DNA from 3 places in the Blautia luti genome. Region 3 is predicted to be linked to each of the others. Evidence: riboswitches for the same ligand, from Rfam matches in the RefSeq annotation. Region 3 holds a riboswitch; each other region holds the start of a gene.

Region 1 (5,424 bases), 670 kb from region 3:
CGTAGCAGCACCAGATACCATCGATCTCGTCTGCACTGTATTTCTGTAATGTAGCTGCTGTAACGTCACGCATGGATGATGTAGCATTCTGATCATCGATCGGTGCGATTCTTTCAACAGTCTTAATCTTTCCATCTGTTTCAAATGGTTCATAACCTGTCTGACGACGGTCAAACGGGCTGTTATATCCAGCACCCTGCTGAACCTGAAGAATGTTTACAGGCTCGCCGGCTTCTGTTTTCTCCGGATACATATCGAGAATAGTCTGAACCAGAGATTCTGCAAATCCTGCATCCTGCTGGAAGAACTGTGTAACACCATCGATCTTAGCAGTTTCACCGTTTGCATCTTTAAACGGGGTATCAAATGTAACAATCTTTAAATCCGGATACTGTTCCAGAATTCCTGACAGGAAATCATAAGCATATTCCTGACCGCCATGAGAAACCATTAATCCATCATATCCGCCCTGTGCGCACTGCTCAATGGTGCTCTTCCATGTATCTGCATTATCGTTGCAGAAGAATGTGCTTGCTTCCATACCAAGTTTCTCTGCTGTTGCGGTAAATGAATCCGACCACATCTGGAAGATAGTTGCTGATGACATGTACATGATATATGCTATCTTCTTGCCCGCTACCGGAGATTCGGTACTGCTCTCTGTTGTTTCCTCGTCTGCTGCCGCATCACTTGCGAATACAGGTACTGCTGAAACCACCATAGCTGCTGAGAGTAACGCTGCGATTAATTTTTTCTTCATGATATTCCTCCTTTTTAGGTATTTTGCCGAAGCTTTTTTGTTTTTGTGAGTTTATATTAACACATATTACCAATTTTGTAAACATACTAATGTGTCATTTTGTTCGTTTTTTTGCTTTTTAGTACTTTTATCCAATTATCGTCTTTATGTTTTGAACAAAAATTCCAATTTTTATCTGTATTTCTAAGTCAAAATCACCGAACAAGGCGCTATCCTTGTGCATATGTGCTAATTTTCGCTTTGTTTTTTTCGCACAAATTCTATATTGTTAATTAATTTTCAATCTTTTTATAATTAAAAATAGCAGTTATCTGTACAGATATCTGCTATTTTGGATGATATGTTGTTTTTTTTCCGTTTTTGTTGTATTTTATCAAAGGCAGCCTTTTTGCAATATTGTACATGCATAAAATGCAGTTTCCGTAGTGGCGATCACTGCATAGGCTTCTTTCGCTTCTTTATAGAAATCCTTTCTGGAGATCATTCCGCAGGCATCTGCACCTCTGGGATCATATTTGGCAACGATCTGTTTAAATTCGTCCCATACAGGGCATTCCAGGTCAGCATGACGCGGCTCTTTGTCCATGATCATTACAGGCTTGTCTACAAAATCATCCAGCGGCATCAGTGTCAGGATGGCATCCATAAGTTCTGTTGCCTTTAATCCATCACAGCGGATGAGGATACTGTTTTTCGCCATTGATGCAGCTGCAAAATTGGCATCTCCGATCACCAGTCTGTCTCCATGGCCCATTTCTGCCAGAACCTTCAGGAGCTCAGGTGAGAGGATTGGCGGTATGTTTCTTAACATATATTCACGACCTTTCTTTATTCTTCTGTTACCATTGTACGTCCGTCTGTTATTTTCAGTCAATTGACATGTTTTACCAATTTTTTCTCTTTATATTTGTTGCTTTTTTACTACTTTTGTTTCTTTTTTTATTAAAAGTCCACTTTTTTCACAAAAAAAGAACCTCACCGGAAAATCCGTCGGTTCTTTTATCTTTCTCATATATTTCAATGTAATTTATTTCTCTGTCTGATTATTCTTTACAGCTTTCATCATTTCTGCAAGTTCCTGATATTTACCTGTTACATAGCCGTAATTCCTGCGTTTATGAGGAAGCTGGCAGTTCGTACAGTCCTTCAGTCCTGTATCTGTATACCGGAAATTTCCACCGCATTTATCTCCAAGTGCATATAATGGACAATAGCAGAACAGACAATTAAAATCTTCCGGATCCGCACCTTTATGACATGGAAAAAATTCACACTTCTTATGGCTGAAATAAGAATACTCCTTACCTTCCCAATACGGTTTATCCATCTTCGTCTCCTTCTTCTGTAGCCGCGCTTTTTATTTTCTCCTAAAAAAAGAGGGAGCGATGCTACTCCGGGGTAGAATAAAAATCCGTTCATGAGTGCGCGGAGGGAACGAATAAATCCGAAGTAGTATCGCCTGCCATTTAATCATGTATAATTCATAAAGAACAGGCGCATTCCATAAAAAATGTCTGCCTTCATCGAAAAGCAGACAACACTCCGAAGCTGCGGATTCAACGGAGTTGGTTGTTACACTTTACACGGAAGTTTAACCTCGCCATACCAAGCAGGTTTCCTGGCTCCAGGCTCATCGCTCCTCTCTCCTTCTCATGCTATGGCACAATGGATTCTCGAGATTCGCTCCTCTGTTACAGTGACCGGATCGCTCAGGTTTCTCACCTGATTCCCTCTCTCTGTACCGTTTCTTTTACGGTATCAGCACTTAATATGTTCTGTATGGAATTATACTGACGTTATAGTAACACTAACTCTGCGGAATGTCAACTATTTATCAATGTTTTATACGATTTTCCTATATGATTTTTCAGAATACAAAAAGGATCCTGTCGGAGAGATTCTTATGTCACAGAAACATTATGAAGTAATTTCTTATGACATAAAAAGGCCACGGAGAATATGTGATCTCCATGGCCCTGTATGTGTTTGTTTTTATACCAGTCTTCTTACAGATACAATTGTTCTGTATGCTGCATTATCACTGATCTTGATACCGTCTACGGAGTTAGACGCATGTACGATCTGTCCGTTGCCCATATAAATGGCTACATGACCGCCGTAGCAGATCAGATCTCCTGGCTGTGCATCTGCGTAGGATACTTCTGTACCTGCATTCTGCTGTTCATAAGATGTTCTCGGAAGGCTTACACCGAAGTTGGCATATACACTCTGTACGAAACCCGAGCAGTCAGCACCGTTTGTAAGGCTTGTTCCACCCCATACATACGGATTTCCTACGAACTGCGTAGCGTAATCCACTACAGCAGATCCTGATCCTGAAGAGGAAGAGCTTTCTGAGCTGGAAGCGGACTGCTGGCTTTCATATTCCTCCTGGGATACTGTGTTATCGGAATCGATCACGTTTCCGTACTCGTCATATTCCACATCGTCAGAAGTTTCTTCTGTATCATCTTCAGAGGAATCTGTGTTATCGATCACATTGCCGTCTTCGTCATATTCCACATCATCTGAAGTATCTTCTGTATCTTCGATCACATTTCCATCTTCATCATATTCTACATCATCTGAAGTTTCTTCGTCTGCTTCCTCAGCTTCTGCTTCTTCTTCAGCTGCTTCTGCAGCTGCTGCCTCAGCCGCCTGCCTTGCTGCTTCTTCTTCAGCCTGGCGTCTTGCCTCTTCCTCTGCTGCAATTCTCTCAGCTTCCAGTCTCTCGATCTCTGCTGTCTGTTCTGCAAGAAGGTTGGCATATTCTGTAGCCTGCTGCTGTGCATATGCGATCTCGTTCTCATAGTCTGCGGATGCAGATTTTTTCTCGTCGATCTGACACTGCAGTACATAGGACTGTTCTTCATAAGAAGATTTCATTTCTTCCAGTTCTGCTTTATCTGATTCATACTGAGCTTTCAGATTCTTTACTTCTTCAATAGTATTTACATATTTATCCAGGTTCTTTCTGTCCTGCTCATACATCTGCTGTGTATTCTCAGCTCTTGTGAGCAGATCACTGAGATCCTCTGAATTCAACATCATCTGGAACCATGCAGTGTCTCCGCCCTGTTCATACAGACACTGGATACGTTTCTTCATGTTCTCATACTGTGTATCACGGGCTTTCTGTGCTTTCGCCAGATCCTGCTTGGTTTTAATAATGTCTACTTCTTTATTATCAATATCGTTCTTAAGAGTGTCAATGGAAACCATTACGCTCACAAGGCTGGAATCCAGTTCAGAGATTTCACTCTCAAGCTGTGCTTTCGCATTTGCCAGCTCATCCATACGGGAATAGGTAGCATCAAGCTGCTGGCTTGTGATCGCCTGCTCTTCTCTTAATTCATCTTCTCTGGATGCGCTTACACTGACAACCTGCATTGTGCTCATCATAAGCGCCAATGTCAGACATACAATTCTTTTCTTCATGACCTCTCACCTTTTCATATTTCTTGTTACTGTTCACTCCATGCCCGACAAGACATTTCTCTCGGTATGCTACGGATTTCGGCGTATAAGCAGTAACCATCTCTTTTCTATCATGTAATATTTTTGCAATATCTAATTCAATTCCCGTATATATTAACATATAATTACGCTAAACGCAAGGTTTATCCAGGAAAAAGTTTAAATTTCTGTAACATTTAGTAACCTTTTTGAAATCAATCAGGAATTTTACACAAGAAAACGGCTTCCCATGGGAAACCGTTTTCTTAATTATCTTATTTCTGTTACATTTTCTTAAATCAGTCAGATGTTTCCGGCTGAAGCAGGAGATTTACCTGATTCAGTTAAAAAGATCTGCAAGAATCTGATCTGCTGTCATGTTCAGGTATCCATCCGGATCAGAAAGAGTGCTTCTGTTCCATCTGAAATAATTACCTCTTCGGATATAGTTACCACTGGAAGTATGGTAATCATATTTGGTATATCCGGCATATCTGGACATATATTTCTGAGCCAGTGTGATCGCCTGGCTGGAATAGCTTCCACTTGGTGTCGGGGTACCTGAAATCTGTACACCTGCATTCGGTGTAGAGTGAACGATCACTGCACTCTTATCTTTGCACTGTCCCAGAATGATCCATGTATGACCGCTGTCATATCCAACATCACCTGGATATACTTTCCAGTTGCTGCTTGCCAGGTTCGCCTGTGTGCGAATACTTCCCCATCCATTGGACTTATACAGGCTTCCGATTTCTCCTGATACTACTGTATAACCGCTTCCGATACCGGACTTGGACTGCATGATCTGATATGCTGCCCATCCCACGAAACCGGAACAGTCAAATCCTTTCGCTCTGTTTGCTGTACTTAAATCTCTGTAATTATTATAGTCATAACTGCTGCTCTGGCTGTTATAGAAATTCGTCATCGTGGAACTGATGCCTTTTCTGGTGGAGTCATTCCATCCGCCGCCCCATACATACAGAGCCTTTCCTACTGGCTGCAGTGCACCTGCCAGATAGTTCTTAATGGTCTTTGTGCCCGTAGGACTGGTCGTATCAATCATAACACCATTTGAATTAAACTTATACTTTTTGCCGTTAATAGTCACCTCTCCGGTAGCCATCACACCAGTAGATTTATCAAAATAGTATTTATTATAATTAATCGTCTTCCAGCCTGTGACCATCTTACCGCTGCGGGTA
Region 2 (5,424 bases), 1.6 Mb from region 3:
AGGCGCTGGATGCAGCCACATCTTTTGACCCGAGGATCACGGATGTGCTTTCCACCAAGGGAAGTCTGGCATGAGTCTGCATCAGATACAACAGATATCTGATATATAAAGAAGGAGAAACATACCTATGAAAAAATTAATGATTCCCTGTCTGTATCTTCAGTCTGAAAAAGCAGTGACAGGATTCGGACAGAGAAATCTCTTTGGCGACGGTGATGTGGAGAAGCTGGCACGTTTTTACAGTGATAACGGGGCAGATGAACTTCTGGTATTTGACTTTTCTGTGGGAGACCGGGAGCATGATGCTGCGATTGGCAGGATCAGGGATATCTGTTATGCCTCCGAGATCCCGGTGATCGGAGCCGGTAATATCAAACGGGCAGAAGATGTAAAGAAACTGATCTATGCAGGCTGTGGGAAAGTTGTGCTGAACTTCTCCAAACAGAGCAATATTGATCTGCTGGAAGAAGTTTCCCTGCGCTTCGGAAAAGAGAAAATGATGGTCAGCATTTCAGCAGCAGAAGAATTTGCAGCACATAAAGAACTGATCGAAACTTGTGCCCAGGGCGTTCTGGCACTGGACACAGTACAGGATTCCATTGCACAGCTGTCTTCCATACCCATCGTTCTTCACACAGATGAGAGCAAGGAGGCAGAACTCGTAAAACTGTTGCAGACAGGTGCTGTAGGCGGTTTAAGCGGCGCATATGTCAGCAATCCGGATACTGCGCTGGTGGAATTTAAGGCACTTCTGAGAGAACAGGGAATACCGGTACAGACCTTCGAGAGCAGTATTGCCTGGTCTGATTTCAAACTGAACAGCGACGGAATGGTTCCGGTGATCGTACAGGATTATAAGACGGATGAAGTTCTGATGCTGGCATATATGAATGAAGAAGCATTTGAAACTACTTTAAAAAGCGGCAAGATGACCTACTGGAGCAGAAGCCGCAATGAACTGTGGACCAAAGGACTTACCTCCGGTCATCTGCAGTATGTGAAATCCCTGACCCTGGACTGCGACAATGACACGATTCTGGCCAGGGTATCCCAGATCGGTGCAGCCTGCCATACAGGAAACCGCACCTGTTTCTTCAAGACTCTGGTAAAAAAAGAATATGATGATACCAATCCTCTGCGTGTATTCCAGGATGTCTACGATGTGATCATGGACAGAAAAGAGAATCCGAAAGAGGGTTCTTATACCAATTACCTTTTCGACAAAGGACTGGACAAGATCCTGAAGAAAGTAGGAGAAGAATGTACGGAGATCGTCATTGCAGCGAAAAATCCGGACAAAGAAGAAGTGAAATATGAGATTTCAGATTTCCTTTATCATATGATGGTACTGATGGCTGAAAAAGGTGTCACCTGGGATGAAATTGTAAAAGAACTTGCAAGAAGGTAAAAAAGGTAACTGCATACAGACTTGACATATGACCATTTTTGTGATAAAAAGATAATATCCGAATTGAATATGTGCAATGGTTATAACGTTAAGGTCGCATTGTAATATTGATGCACAAAAGAGAATCCGGTGTGAATCCGGAACGATACCGTCACTGTGTATGGGAGCTATATTCAGAAACCACTGGGAAACCGGGAAGGGAATGTAGCGATGAACGAAGTCAGGAGAACTGCCTTAATGTGGAATTTCAGGTCTGCGGTTTACAGTACCTATATTCTCATACCGATACATAGCTCTTTTAAAATCACATTCAGGTGATACCGTGTATTATATGGGAAAATAGCAGTCGCAGAAGATGTGGCTGCTTTTTTGCATACATTAGTCCGGAAATATAGATTAAAAGAGGAAAAAGAAATGAAAAGAAAATCCATGTTAGCTTTATTACTGGCAGTGTCCATGACCTGTTCCATGACAGCAGCAACAGGTGCAGTAGCTTACGCTTCTGATGATACAGCTACAGAGGAATCAGCAGACGATGCTGATACAACCGATGATGCAGCTGCAGAAGATACAGATGCAGAAGATACAGCAGATGACGCTGACGCAGCAGACACAGAAGAAGCTTCTGATGATGACCAGAAAGCAGCAGACGAAGTAGCAGCCCTGATCGACAAGATCTATGTTCAGGAAAGAAATGATACAACTGACGAGGACTGCAAGGCTGCAAAAGAAGCATGGGATAAACTGACAGATGCTCAGAAGGAACTGGTTGAAGGTGAAGAAGCAAGCCCTGAATATTTTGGACGTGATACAGGTGATGCTTCCAAAGATGATCCACGTAATCAGGATGAGATCGGTGAGAACGAACTTCTTGTAGTAAGCTTCGGTACATCCTTCAATGACAGCCGTGCAGAGGATATCAAAGGAATCGAAGACAAACTTGCAGAAGCATTTCCGGATTGGTCTGTAAGACGTGCATTTACAGCACAGATCATCATTAATCATGTAGAAGCAAGAGATGATGAAGTAATCGATAATATGCAGCAGGCACTTGACCGTGCAGTAGATAACGGTGTCAAGAACCTGGTTGTACAGCCTACACATCTGATGCATGGTGCTGAATATGATGAGATGGTAGATGCTGTTAACGGATACAAAGATAAATTTGAATCTATAGCAATCGCAGAGCCGATGCTTGGTGAAGTTGGCGATGACGCTACTGTTATCAACGATGACAAGAAAGCAGTTGCACAGGCAATTACAGATACTGCATGCAAGGAAGCTGGATTCGATGATATGAAAGCAGCAGCAGATGCTGGTACAGCATTTGTATTCATGGGACATGGTACATCTCATACAGCTAACGTAACATATGATCAGATGCAGACACAGATGGAAGACCTTGGACTTACAAACGCTTTCATTGGTACTGTAGAAGGTAAGCCGGAAGATACAGCCTGCGAAGAGGTTATCGCGAAAGTAAAAGATGCAGGATTCAAGAATGTAATCCTTCGTCCTCTGATGGTTGTTGCCGGTGACCACGCTAACAACGATATGGCAGGCGATGATGATGATTCCTGGAAGAGCCAGTTCGAAGCATCTGGAGCATTTGACAGTGTTGAATGCCAGATCGAAGGACTTGGAAGAATCGAAGCAGTAGAAGATCTCTATGTAGAACATACACAGGCAGCTATCGATTCCATTGGAACATCTGATGAAGAGACAACAGACGATGCAGAGGCAGAATCTACAGATGATGCTGCAGCTGATGATACTGCAACAGATGATGCTGCAGAAGAAACAACAGACGCTGAATAATTTTTCAGTTAATCAGAATTTCAGACTGCCCGGATACTTTTATAAGTCTCCGGGCAGATATATTTTCAGAAAAAAGGAGAATCTATTATGAAAAAACGTTCCGTTGCCATGATGATGTCAATGCTTGCACTGTCTGCAGCGCTTGTAAGTACAACTCCTGTTATGGCGAAAACAGATGACACAGAGGAAACAACGACAGAGGAGACCACAGAAGAAGCTGAGGATGGAGAAGCAAAATCAGAAGATGCAGCGAAATCCCAGACTCTCGAAGATGGCGTCTATACAGCTGAGTTTGATACAGACAGCAGTATGTTCCATGTAAACGAAGCTATGGATGGTAAAGGAACCCTGACTGTAAAGGATGGAAAAATGACAATCCATGTATCACTGGCATCCAAAAAAATTGTAAATCTTTTTGCAGGAACTGCTGAAGATGCACAGAAAGAGGGCGCAGAATTATTGGAACCAACTTCTGACAAAGTGACATACAGCGATGGGATGTCTGAAGAGGTATATGGCTTTGATATTCCGGTACCTGCCATTGATGAGGAATTTCAGGTAGCACTGATCGGAACAAAGGGCAAATGGTATGATCATAAAGTAAGCGTTAAGAATCCTGTGAAGGAAGAAGACACAGAGGTTTCCGATGATGCAGAGAAAGATACAGAAAAAACAGAAGGCAAAAAAATCGCAGATCTTGGGGTAGAGGACGGAAGTTATACTGCAGAAGTAACACTTACAGGTGGAACAGGCAGAGCAACTGTAGACTCTCCGGCAGCTATTGAGATCAAAGGAGATGAAGCTACTGCAACCATCGTATGGAGCAGCCCATATTATGACTATATGCTGGTCAATGATGAGAAGTATTTACCTGTAAATAAAGACGGCAATTCCACATTTGAAATTCCGATTGCAGAGTTCGATACAGAGATGGAAGTAACAGCAGATACTACAGCTATGAGTCAGCCTCATGCAATTGACTATACCTTAAACTTTGATTCTTCCACTCTGAAGGAAGCAGAGAAGAAAGATGCGAAATAATAAAGCAGTATAATAAAAACAACCTGCCGGTTTTCCGGCAGGTTGTTTTAGGTTATACTGCTTATTTTACTTTGATGGTAATGGTTGCAGTTTTCTTGGAACCGTCAGTAGCTTTGGCTGTGATTTTTACAGTGCCTTTTTTACCTTTGACAGCTGTTACTTTACCCTTGGAATTAACAGTGGCAATCTTTGTATTGCTGGATGTCCAGGTAAGTTTGGTGTTTGCTTTTCCGTTCTGAGTGGAAACTTTAGCTTTTAATGTTGTGCTCTTGCCGGCTTTGATGGTAGTAGTTCCGGAAAGTTTGATGCTCTTTACAGAACCCTTCATGCAGGTAAGAGTTACTTTTCCGTACTTCTTGCTTCCGTCTTTGGCAGTAGCAGTGATAGTTACAGTTTTGCCTCCTGCGTTCTTTTTGAAGGTTACAAGACCCTTGGAGTCAACAGTAGCATATTTGGTATTGCTGGACTTCCATGTTACAGCCTTGTTGGTAGCCTTGGAAGGAGTTACAGTGGCTTTCAGCTGTACTTTCTTGCCTGCTGCTACATTGCGGGAAGGAGTAGCTGAAACAGCAACTTTTGTTACTTTTACAACTGCTTTCTTAACAGTAACGGTACATGTGGCTTCTACATTGCCAGCCTTTGCAGTGATTACTGCTGTACCTTCTTTAACAGCTGTTACAGTACCATTTTCGGATACTTTGGCAACTTTTGCGTTGCTGGAAGACCATTCTACAGCATCAGTGGTATCTGATGGTGCAACGGTTGCTTTCAGTGTAAAGGATTTACCTGGTTTAAGATTTTTCTTAACTGTATTCAGAGTGATCTCTGTAGCAGGAACCTTAACAGTAACAGTACATTCGGCTTTCACATTGCCGGCAGTAGCAGTGATCACAGCTGTACCTTCTTTGATACCTGTTACAGTACCATCTTCGGATACTGTAGCTACAGTTTCGTCACTGGAAGACCATGTTACGGCATCAGTGGTATCAGCAGGAGTAACAGTAGCTGTCAATTTAAATGTTGTGCCTGCATCCAGTGTCTGGCTGTCTGTGTCCAGAGTGATCTCTGTAGCAGGAACCGATACTGGTGTGACGGTAAGAGTGCTGTTTGTTTTACTGATATTGAAGATACGTTCATACCAGGAGTCATTTCTTACA
Region 3 (5,424 bases):
CTTAAATGTAACCTGATAATGGTTCAGTCTGGTCATGGTAACTGCAATATTTTCATCCTGAGCAGGTATAAAGTTTCCTGATACAGAGCGATAATCTTCTGCTTTCGCAGAATAAAAATATCTTACACCGTCCCATAATGTATAACTGCCATCTTCTGCCGGTGTTTCGCCTGTTATGGTCACATCAGCTCCCTCTACAGGATTTCCTTCAGCATCAGCAATACTGAATGTAATTTTGTGCTTGCTGTCAGCTTCTGCTGTAAGAGATAAGTTCACAGTCTCATCAAATGCTGCAGTAAAGCTCTGTGATAATACTGCTGTACCTTTCGTTCCAGCTGCAATATAGCCATCTCTGGATGCCGTTACAGTATATTTCTTTCCCGGAATCAGTGTATAACCATTCTCTGAAGAAGTTACTTCATTCTTAGTACTGTCTGTTACAGTAATCGCTGCATCCGGGATCACTTCTCCGTTCTTGCTGTTTACAGCCTGAAAAACAACCTGGCAGCTATTGGTCTGTGGTTTGACTTCGAATGTATACGTATGCTCTGCCAGTGCTTCTGCTGTATTATCATTGATCGCTGCATCCTCCACAGATGGATCATATAATTTCAGAGTTGCAGTAAATGTCTGTTCTTCTGTTCTCTTAGTCTGATCCAGATAATAAGTCTGCTTCTTCGCAGGTTCCTGCTTTACTGTGCTTCTAAAAGCACTCCAGTCAGAGAAGAACCAGCCACTCTTGTATTCTTTTACATTCGGACGGTTCAGCTTAATACTGGAAACTGCATACTTCTTCGCATCGTAATAAGATACTATATAGGTATCATCTTTTCTTTCTATTCCGGATGTAGTTGTAATTCCCGCATCAACATAATTTCTGTACAGGTATTTCAATGCTTCTGCTTTTTCATCCGGTTTCTGCACTTCATCGCTTACCTTCTGTACAGAAGATGCCACGATCTTCGCATAATGGTCTGTCCATACCTTATCATCACTCCTGCGGGCTGCGATTTCAAACAGGCTGTCCAGTTTCTCTACCGGTACAGACCAGAAAATATGCTTTGCGCCATCTTCAGATGGAATATATGCAGCCATATTTTCCTCTTTTGCAGTTTCAGCATCCAGAGCTTCTCCTGCATAAAGTCTGTCATAATCTGCATTCTTTAATGTCATAATCGCATTGATCTGTCCATCTTCCACATATAAAGTGCAGGCCTCTACCGGCAGACCGCTGTCTGCACGTACATTGGCTGTATAAGTACCAGTTTCCAGCACGTCCGGAGCTGGTGTCACAACAGGGATTGTAGTCAGTTTAATATGAATCGTATATATAATATCATGCACCATTGTCATGGCAGTGGTTGTTCCGGTAATCTCCATATCCTGATTCAGGACAGCCGGAACTTCAAAAACAGACCCTTCATAAGAAGTTCCGGTAATCGGAAGATATTCATTATCTCCAACTACCAGTTTCGTATACTTGGAACTGCTGAATACAACAGTGGCATAAATTTTTCCTCTTTCAACCTTTACTTCCGGACAGGTGATCGTTGTTTTTCCAGATCCTCCTTTGAACGAAAATTCTTCCGGCGTATAAGTTCCATCCTGATACTGATCTTCAGATGCACCTGCTGCTGAAATCTCTGCTTCTGTCAGAACATCATCTTCGGAATCTGTAAACTGTACATCTTCCTGCAGTTCATCTGTCTGTTCTCCATCTGAAAACTCATAGTTATCGTTTCCGTTGTCCTGTGATGTTTCTTGTGAAAACATACTCAGCTCGTCTTCTGCCAACTCCTGCTCAGATGTCTCCGGAGTATGATCCGTAATCTCAGTTTCCCCATCTGAGAAGACATCAGCGCCCCACACTGGTGAAATTCCAGTTACTGTCATGGTTGCGGATAACATCAGTGCCAGAAAAGCTTTTGATCTTTTCATTTCAATACTTCCTCCTTTGAATTTTGAAATATACATATACTCCGCGATAAAGCTTTTCTTTCTTATGGATAAAAGCAGATAAAAAGGACAGCATTCAGGGCTAAACAAAAAAGACCTGTTTTCGCACGAAAACAAGCCCTTTAATCCTATTATATCCAGTTATTCATCCTTGACATAATTAATGAAAAAGCTTTCATCGGAAGCGTCTCATCAGATATTTTCAGCAGGTTTCCTGGCTGACAGATCTTCGCTCTGCTGCACCTTCTCAGCAAAATGCCAATGGCACCTTCAGCATCACTCCCTGTTCACAGTGACCGGATCGCTCAGGACTCACACCTGATTCCCTTTTAACCTTTGGTAATATTTTTACAAAGGCACTGAAAACAATGTATTTATTTTTATTTTATCAACTATATTCCAAAAATCAAGCTTTATTTTCTATATTTTTGTCAAGGGATAATTACTCATCCCAATCCATTTCTGTACATTTCACTGATCACAGCCTGGGCATGTTCTGATTCTTTCTTCTCAATAATCTGATTTCTGTCACTGAGGATTGCCAGCATCTCATCTACCAGATCTTCGATCTTGGGATTCGTATATCTGTATAAATATCCCAGCATTCTCGTTGCTGTATAATCTGTATTCATGTTTTTATAAGCAACTTCTGCGCAGAATTCTTTAGGATACCCTTTGCTTAGCAGAACTCTATATAGTTCCTTCGTTCTCTCTGATGCCATAAATGTATCACCCCGTCTGTCAGTTAACAGAGATTCTTAGTCGTTTCCTGATATAAATCACAGTACATCTGCAATTACTTCTGATGCATCTTCCAACGCATCTAACGCCTCTGTCAAAGCATCCAATGTCCGTTCCTCTGTAGTATTCTCCTCATCGAACTCACTGATCATATCAGCCAGAGTATCCTTTATCTCTTCAATGCTGTTAAAGATCTTCTGTATTTTTTCCTTTTTCTCAGTCTGTATTTTAATATTTACTATTTTACTCATCTGATTTTCTCCCTGTTTTTTTATGCTTCTTAAGAAGATTTACCAAGCCTTCCCGAATACATGCAGCCTCTGCAAAGACATACGAGCTCTTTGGTTATAGCATACTTTTAATCTCCCTGATTACACTTTCCCCCGTCAATGGCTTTGAAATATGTTTATTCATTCCTGCCTTTATGCTACGCTCCACATCATCCTGAAAAGCATTTGCAGACATGGCTACAATAGGGATCAGTTTTGCATCAGGACGATCCATTGCCCGAATCTGTCTTGCTGCTTCCTGATGATAGCCCACAAGCCTGATCATATTGTCTGGGGATGGGACTCTCCTTCCTGTACATCGTATATAAATGACTCCCTTTACAGGATGCATGTAACGGTAAACAGCTTCTGATTCATGACTTTTCAGTTCTTCCATGTAATCCCAAAAGCACTCCCTTTCCTGCGGATAAATATGTTCTGCCACATACTCCATGCATTTTTCCGGAGACAGGTCTTCTGTAATTCCAAACAGTTCATTTGTGATCTCATCCGTGTACAGTCTTGTCTTTTTTCCTTCTTCAGACTCTACTTTCCAGAATCCGGAATTTCCTGCCTGAAAGTATGCCTGTATGTCCTCATTGTTCAACTTTTTCATAAGCCTGTCCCTCACATATATTATTTTTAGATACACAGATACATGTATCTTGCTACCTGTTTCAACTAACAGGCTTTATAACTGATCTTTTCCCATGTTAACTCTGTATAAAAAACTATTTTGATTATAAAATAAACGTTCACCAGTTTACAACTTTATAAATGGTAGACTTGCTGGCAAATCAGCTGTTTTAGAGCCTTTGCCATAGCATTTGATTTTATATGTGTTTCAATATTTTGCACGAAAGTAGCAAAAAATATCTGGCTGCGAATGCCCTGACTTAATTCAAAACGAAATTCCTGTACACTCTTTGTTCGGTATTCAGAGAAATGTTCGTTCCGATAGGGCAGAATCTTCATGGCACAGTAACTGATATTGATCAGGTTGACCAGCATTTCAATCCCTTTGCAGCTTCGCGCCATATAGTTGCAGAAAGACCAGAAAGTTTTCTGCTCATAGTAGCTTACTTCAATATTCCACCGAAATGAGTACAAAAACAGCGGAATGTATTTCATACGGTCACTTCCGGTCTGGTTCAGTGGCGCTTTTTTCTGCCACATACGATAACCAAGGGGAACGGAAAGATAAGATACCTTATCCCCATTCCAGACGGGTACGCAGAGCATGACACTTACAAAGCAGTGTCCATTCAGGTAGTTGGAACCGTTGTGTGCGGCATGGTCAAACAGTTTTGAAACATTTTCAAATTTTGTGCCAAATTGGGATACCATTGTATCATCCACACACAGAAATACCGGCTACGTCTGCAAGGAATCCAGTATCAGCTTCAAAGCAATCCTGACAGTGGTATTCATAAATCTGGAATAATCAACCTTTGCATAGGAACATGCATAATAAAATACATTCAGTTATTTCTCCGTTATTCCGAATAAAAAATGTTCATACAGAAACCGGATGGAATGCGCCGATTCCAATGCCAGTATGGATAGTAACTGCAGAAACAGAGTATCTGCTGTCGGAACAGAAAAAGTTTCAAAATAAGTCAAAAAATATTTATGAAGTCTACCAATCAGTGTTTTTTCGTTGTATAATGCTTTTTGTCGTACAGGGTCGCTTTCCTTTGTAATGTTTTTCACAAACTCATTATACATCAGAAAGTCCTGTACGATATTTTTTTATGAAAAAGTTGTAAAGTGGTGTAGCCATAATATCTTAGCAATAAAAATCCCGATTGAGCTTGCCCTTATTGTTTCCCTTGTGTTATATCGTCCCACCAGTGTTTACGAACTCTGATAAGGGCAAATACAAGGGCAAGAAAATCCTATAAAACAGTATAACACAAAATAAAAGTGACATGGTGAACTGATTGAAATGCTTCTAATTTTTGTCGCAAATAATTGATTAAACAATAAGGAGCATTCCTGTAATTCATTAAAAGCGCCAATTGAATAAAAAAAACCTCAAGGTAAGATTGAGTTGCATCTTGGCGGATGTAAACAAAACAATCAAACACCGGAGGTTCCAAATGAATTATACACAGAATGAAAAGATTGAGCAAGTAACAGATTCAACAATAGTTGTCGGAGTTGATATCGGAAGCCAGATACATTATGTTTGTATTTACTTCACACTTTAAAAGACATAAAATTTACGGATATAGAAGAATAGGGCTTCATGCCGGTATATGAACGTCAGGAAATCACTGATGATCTCCATGAAACCTGCGGATTCAGAACGGACTATCAATTCATAACAAAACGGAAAATGAAAGGAATTCAGAAAAAAGTAAGCGGAGATAAAACACTACTATATTTCGTGTATGCAGATAAAAGTGCCACACCCCTTGTATTTACAGGGATTGTGGCACTTTTTTAACTAATC

What was found. Region 3 has a riboswitch for cobalamin ahead of R8695_RS16915 (Ig-like domain-containing protein). Riboswitches for the same ligand answer to the same signal wherever they lie in the genome.
Region 1: linked by a shared signal. The riboswitch ahead of R8695_RS13795 (cysteine-rich small domain-containing protein) and the one ahead of R8695_RS16915 (Ig-like domain-containing protein) in region 3 are both predicted to bind cobalamin.
Region 2: linked by a shared signal. The riboswitch ahead of R8695_RS07085 (sirohydrochlorin cobaltochelatase) and the one ahead of R8695_RS16915 (Ig-like domain-containing protein) in region 3 are both predicted to bind cobalamin.

What each region holds. Positions count from the first base shown of each region.
Region 1 is NZ_AP028156.1:2,983,974-2,989,397, forward strand. It holds gene R8695_RS13785 (substrate-binding domain-containing protein) at 1-760, opposite strand, end outside; gene R8695_RS13790 (RbsD/FucU family protein) at 1,134-1,571, opposite strand; gene R8695_RS13795 (cysteine-rich small domain-containing protein) at 1,788-2,087, opposite strand; cobalamin riboswitch at 2,352-2,544, opposite strand; gene R8695_RS13800 (C40 family peptidase) at 2,753-4,198, opposite strand; gene R8695_RS13805 (N-acetylmuramoyl-L-alanine amidase family protein) at 4,557-5,424, opposite strand, start outside.
Region 2 is NZ_AP028156.1:1,510,955-1,516,378, forward strand. It holds gene hisB (imidazoleglycerol-phosphate dehydratase HisB) at 1-74, shown strand, start outside; gene hisIE (bifunctional phosphoribosyl-AMP cyclohydrolase/phosphoribosyl-ATP diphosphatase HisIE) at 128-1,408, shown strand; cobalamin riboswitch at 1,483-1,659, shown strand; gene R8695_RS07085 (sirohydrochlorin cobaltochelatase) at 1,823-3,226, shown strand; gene R8695_RS07090 (hypothetical protein) at 3,314-4,267, shown strand; gene R8695_RS07095 (Ig-like domain-containing protein) at 4,329-5,424, opposite strand, start outside.
Region 3 is NZ_AP028156.1:3,657,714-3,663,137, forward strand. It holds gene R8695_RS16915 (Ig-like domain-containing protein) at 1-1,938, opposite strand, end outside; cobalamin riboswitch at 2,144-2,335, opposite strand; gene R8695_RS16920 (hypothetical protein) at 2,403-2,678, opposite strand; gene R8695_RS16925 (hypothetical protein) at 2,736-2,948, opposite strand; gene R8695_RS16930 (response regulator) at 3,043-3,582, opposite strand; gene R8695_RS16935 (hypothetical protein) at 3,738-4,313, opposite strand; partial or broken gene R8695_RS17945 (IS1634 family transposase) at 5,155-5,337, shown strand.